Jeotgalibacillus aurantiacus: one gene and its partner. The protein of the gene in region 1 binds, or shares a complex with, the protein of each later gene. Links are inferred from orthologs where the notes say so. Each region holds a gene or a part of one and is shown in the gene's direction. Other genes may lie near its edges.

Region 1 (3,075 bases):
TGTGATGAATGAACGCATTTTACGTGATCTGGAGCAGGAAAAATTCACGATTTTAGATACGATCCGCGAGACGACGGCAAAACAGAATGTCCCGCTGACGCTCAGTATTGGTGTGGGCTCCGGAGCGGAAACCCTACCTGAACTTGGTCAGCAGGCGCAGTCGAGCCTTGATCTTGCCCTGGGCCGCGGTGGTGACCAGGTTGTCATTAATCAGGCAAACGGTAAAGTAAAGTTTTTCGGCGGGAAAACCAACCCGATCGAAAAGCGGACCCGTGTCCGCGCACGCGTGATTTCCCATGCGCTGCGTGAACTGATCATCCGCAGTGATAAAGTGATTGTCATGGGCCATAAACGCCCGGATATGGATGCAGTCGGAGCGGCGATCGGCATCCGGAAAATTGCTCAGATGAATCAGCGGGAAGGCTTTGTGGCGCTCGATTTTTCTGAAATCGACAGCGGCGTGACACGTCTCGTCGAAGAGATTAAAACGAAACCTGACTTATATTCCCATATCATCACACCGGAAGAAGCGATGGAGATGGTGACAGAGGATACGCTGTTAGTCGTTGTGGATACGCATAAACCGAGTCTTGTGATTGATGAACGTTTATTAAATAAGGCTGAAAAAGTCGTTGTCATTGACCATCACCGGAGAGGCGAGGAGTTTATTGAAAATCCGCTGCTCGTCTATATGGAGCCATACGCTTCCTCAACAGCTGAACTCGTGACAGAGCTTTTGGATTATCAGCCAAAACACGAAAAAATCACAATGCTTGAAGCAACGGCACTCCTTGCTGGTATAATAGTGGATACAAAAAGTTTTACGATGAGAACCGGATCGCGAACATTTGATGCGGCTTCATACCTCAGAACGCTTGGTGCTGATACGATTTTAGTGCAGCAATTCCTGCGTGAGGATGTCACCACGTATGTAGAACGCGCACGTTTAGTGGAAACCGTAACGTTTTATAAACACGGAATGGCGATTGCGTTTGGTGAAGATGACCGGATTCATGATCCTGTCATCATCGCACAGGCAGCAGATACGCTTTTATCCATGGAGGATGTAGCGGCGTCCTTTGTTGTGGCATTCAGGGATGAGGATGTAGTCGGCATCAGTGCCCGTTCACTCGGCACCGTCAATGTCCAGCTGATCATGGAAAAGCTCAATGGAGGCGGACACTTAACAAATGCCGCCACACAGCTGAAAGGGATCAGCATTGATGAGGCTGTCGAACAGCTCAAACAGGCGATCAATGAACACATCGAAGGAGGAACGGAAGAATCATGAAAGTTATTTTCTTAAAAGATGTTAAAGGTAAAGGTAAAAAAGGCGAAGTGAAAAATGTAGCAGACGGCTACGCACACAACTTTCTCCTGAAAAATAACCTGGCTGTTGAAGCCAACAATGCGAACCTGAGCCAGGTAAGCGCGCAGAAGAAAAAGCAGGAAAAAGAGGCACAGCAGGAGCTTGAAGAAGCGAAAAAGCTGAAGGAAACAGTGGAAGCCCTGACGGTTGAACTGAAAGCAAAATCCGGAGAAGGCGGCCGCCTGTTCGGCTCCATCACGTCCAAGCAAATCGCTGAAGAACTGAAAAAGCGCCACAACATTAAAGTCGATAAGCGCAAAATCGAAATGGACGATGCTATTCGTTCACTTGGCTACACAAACGTGCCAGTCAAGCTGCACAACGAAGTGACAGCAACGCTTAAAGTGCACGTAACAAAAGAATAAAACCTGACCGGAAATCGGATTCACCCAATATTTTTAAGCAAACGGCGAACCGATTTCGTGCTATACTTAAAAAAATGTGATCATTTGAGATCACATTTTTTTTCGATCAAAATCTTTCGGGAGGGATCCAGCTTTGAATGAACAGTTTGCGGATCGTATGCCGCCCCAGAATATAGAAGCGGAAATGGCTGTACTCGGTGCAATATTCCTTGAGCCGCAGTCACTCATTTCTGCACAGGAAATTTTAATGCCGGAAGACTTTTACCGGAGCGCCCACCAGCGAATCTTCGAAGTCATGGTGCGCCTGAGCGACCGCGGAAAAGCGATTGACCTGGTCACGGTAACGGAAGAACTGTCTGCGATGAAGGAGCTTGAGGATGTTGGCGGTATCTCTTATCTGACCGACCTTGCAGGCTTTGTTCCGACAGCCGCCAACGTCGAGTACTACGCGCATATCGTAGAAGAAAAAGCGCTTCTTCGCCGCCTGATCCGCACCGCGACCACGATCGCCCAGGACGGCTATGCCCGCGAGGATGAAGTGGAAACCCTTTTAGCTGAAGCGGAACGTAACATCATGGAAGTCGCCAACCGTAAAAATACGTCCGCCTTCCACAGCATGAAGGACGTTCTTGTCCGCACGTACGATAATATCGAGATGCTCAACAGCACAAAAGGCGACATCACAGGGATTGCGACCGGCTTTAATGAGCTCGACCGCATGACTGCCGGGTTCCAGCGCAACGACCTGATCATCGTGGCCGCCCGTCCATCAGTAGGTAAGACCGCCTTTGCCCTGAACATTGCGCAAAATGTGGCGACCAAAACAGGTGAAAACGTCGCGATCTTCAGTCTTGAGATGGGAGCAGAGCAGCTCGTCATGCGTATGCTCTGCGCAGAAGGCAATATTAACGCACAAAACCTGCGTACCGGTGCCCTCACCGATGAAGACTGGCGCAAGCTGACGATGGCGATGGGAAGCCTCTCTAATGCCGGCATCTATATTGATGATACGCCGGGTGTCCGCGTGCAGGATATCCGTGCCAAATGCCGCCGCCTCAAGCAGGAGCACGGTCTCGGCATGATTTTAATTGACTACATGCAGCTGATTCACGGAACCGGCAAGCCGGGTGAGAACCGGCAGCAGGAGGTTTCTGAAATCTCCCGTTCCCTAAAAGGACTCGCACGTGAGCTTGAAGTACCACTCATTGCCCTGTCACAGCTGTCCCGTGGTGTAGAATCACGTCAGGACAAGCGTCCAATGATGTCCGATCTTCGTGAATCAGGAAGTATCGAGCAGGATGCCGACATCGTCGCCTTCCTGTACCGTGATGACTATTACGA
Region 2 (2,836 bases), on another replicon or contig:
ATGTCAATGAAGTAGAGCCGTTTAAAGAAGGCATTCTTCGGATTACAGATAAACAGCTGACAGACCTTGATGATCATGAATACTATTATCATGAAATCATTGGCTGCGAAGTTGTAACAGATGCAGGTGAATCAGTCGGCACGATTAAAGAGATTCTTTCACCGGGCGCCAATGATGTGTGGGTTGTGCAGACCGCTGCTAAAAAAGAGGTCATGATTCCGTTTATTGCAGACATTGTACTGGACGTTGATCCTGAAAACAAAAAAGTCGTGATCCACCCGATGGAGGGGCTGCTGGAATGAAAATTGACGTTCTCTCTCTCTTTCCATCTATGTTTGATGGCGTCTTCGGAGAATCCATTTTGAAGAAGGCGAAGGAAAAAGGAGCAGTTGACTACAACGTAACCGATTTTCGTCAGTTTTCAGGCAACAAGCATAACTCTGTTGACGATTACCCATACGGAGGCGGAGCGGGAATGGTGTTAAAGCCTGAACCGATTTTCGAAGCTGTCCACCAGCTGACTCAGGGAACTGAAAAAGCACCAAGAATTATCCTCATGTGTCCTCAGGGTGAAAGGTATACGCAAAAAAAAGCAGAAGAGCTCTCAAAGGAAGAGCATCTTGTCTTTATTTGCGGACACTATGAAGGGTACGATGAGAGAATCCGTGAGCATCTTGTGACAGATGAAATCTCCATTGGTGATTTCGTTCTGACAGGCGGTGAACTCGGTGCGATGACGGTCATTGACAGTGTCGTCAGGCTGCTGCCCGGTGTGCTTGGAAACGATGAATCTGCCGTTAAGGACTCACATTCGAGCGGGCTTCTGGAGCACCCTCACTACACGCGTCCTGCAGAATATAATGGTCACAAGGTTCCTGACGTCCTATTGTCCGGAAATCACAGTAAAATTGATGAGTGGAGAATGAAGGAATCATTAAGGAGAACTTGGACCAGACGCCCGGATCTTCTTGACGTTTATCCACTTTCAGACCAGCAGAAAAAATGGATTGAAGAAATCAAAAAAGAACATTGAAACAGATCGGCAGCTGTGGTATTATGAATCTTGTGCTTAGTTCACATCAGTGAATAAGCCTTGAAAACGGTGTTCCGCTGCATAAATGGTCACAGAACCGCAAGAACATCTGTTGGAAGGAGTTGAAATCGATGCATAATTTAATTCAAGAAATTACAAAAGAACAACTTCGTTCTGATCTTCCTGTATTCAAGCCGGGTGATACTGTAAAGGTTCACGTTAAGGTTGTTGAGGGAACTCGTGAGCGTATCCAGGTGTTCGAAGGTGTTGTTATTAAACGCCGTGGCGGTGGAGTAAGTGAAACATTTACTGTACGTAAGATCTCTTACGGAGTAGGTGTTGAGCGTACATTCCCTGTACACACACCAAAAATTGCGAAGCTTGATGTTGTGCGTCGCGGTAAAGTTCGTCGTGCGAAACTTTACTACCTGCGTAACCTGCGCGGTAAAGCGGCCCGTATTAAAGAAATTCGCTAATAATGAAAAAAGAGCTTGCTTGCAAGCTCTTTTTTTAATGTGAAAATATCATGTAACCTATAACATTCATATATAGTTTCTTGCCCTGCTTCTTTCGTTCAAATACACGTTATTCCTCACCTGCTGTGCTAAAATAGAGAAAGCAGATTACATGGGGGCGTTTAAATGAGAAAGGCTAAGAATGAATGGTGGGAATGGTCCAAAATCCTGTTGATTGCCATTGTTTGTGCCGCGGGTATCCGCTACTTTTTATTTTCTCCAGTTGTTGTAGATGGAAGTTCCATGAATCCGGCGCTTAAAGATGGGGACAGGTTAATTGTGAATAAGCTGAATTACCGTCTTGAAGAGCCTGAGCGGTTTGACATGGTGGTTTTCCATGCGTCAGAAAGTGATGATTATATTAAACGGGTAATCGGTCTTCCCGGTGAAACTGTTGCATTTAAAGAGGGTAAGCTATACATAAATGATCAGTTGACGGAAGAACAGTTTTTAGATGAAGAAGCGGTAACCGCTGACTTTACACTGGAGGAATTAACAGGTGAGAAAACGGTTCCTGAGGGTCATTTATTTGTCATGGGTGATAACCGGTCTAAAAGCCGTGACAGCCGCCACATCGGTCCTGTATCGGTAGAATCAGTCGTAGGTGTCATGTCGATTGTGTTCTGGCCACCTGAGGACTTTAAAGTTGTAAGTAAGGAGTGAATGATAGATGAGTATTCAATGGTTTCCTGGACATATGGCGAAAGCCAGAAGACAGGTAACAGAAAAACTTAAATTAGTGGACATCGTATTTGAACTTGTAGACGCACGTATTCCCGTATCCTCAAGAAATCCGATGATCGAAGAAATCATTGGTCAAAAGCCAAGGCTGATCCTGATCAATAAAGCAGATATGGCAGATCCGGTAAAAACAAAAGAATGGATCCAATATTTTGCCGATCAGGGACTGCCTGCTGTAGCCATAAATTCTGATAAAGGAACAGGTCTCCAGCAAATCCAAAAAGAATCCATGAAAATCTTAAAGGATAAATGGGACAGAATGAAATCAAGAGGAATCCGGCCACGAGCCATGCGTGCCATGATCGTTGGAATTCCGAACGTCGGAAAATCAACACTCATTAACCGCCTGGCTAAAAAAAATATTGCCCAAACAGGAAACCGCCCGGGTGTAACAAAAGCCCAGCAGTGGATTAAAGCCGGTAAGGAAATGGAGCTTCTCGATACACCGGGTATTTTATGGCCAAAATTCGAAGATCAGCAGGTAGGATACAAACTTGCGCTTACAGGTGCCATCAAAGATACCATCCTGAATCTTCAGGACATCGCC

Evidence for each region. Proteins that work in one complex are often made in the same cells at the same time.
Region 2: rplI (region 1) and rplS share a complex: the UniProt entries of both Bacillus subtilis proteins name them as parts of the 50S ribosomal subunit. The link is inferred for Jeotgalibacillus aurantiacus from one-to-one orthologs.

What each region holds. Positions count from the first base shown.
Region 1 is NZ_JACNMS010000001.1:956,068-959,142, reverse strand. The notes cover bases 12-3,010. They hold rplI (50S ribosomal protein L9), read left to right. Parts: upstream 12-1,287; coding sequence 1,288-1,734; downstream 1,735-3,010. Other genes in these bases: dnaB (replicative DNA helicase), read left to right, coding at 1,868-3,010; H7968_RS04530 (DHH family phosphoesterase), read left to right, coding at 12-1,291. In the rest of the region: more of H7968_RS04530, read left to right, coding at 1-11; more of dnaB, read left to right, coding at 3,011-3,075. UniProt on the Bacillus subtilis protein: Binds to the 23S rRNA.
Region 2 is NZ_JACNMS010000002.1:529,439-532,274, reverse strand. What follows is about bases 77-2,836. They hold rplS (50S ribosomal protein L19), read left to right. Parts: upstream 77-1,164; coding sequence 1,165-1,509; downstream 1,510-2,836. Other genes in these bases: ylqF (ribosome biogenesis GTPase YlqF), read left to right, coding at 2,219-2,836; lepB (signal peptidase I), read left to right, coding at 1,675-2,211; trmD (tRNA (guanosine(37)-N1)-methyltransferase TrmD), read left to right, coding at 299-1,033; rimM (ribosome maturation factor RimM), read left to right, coding at 77-302. In the rest of the region: more of rimM, read left to right, coding at 1-76. UniProt on the Bacillus subtilis protein: This protein is located at the 30S-50S ribosomal subunit interface and may play a role in the structure and function of the aminoacyl-tRNA binding site.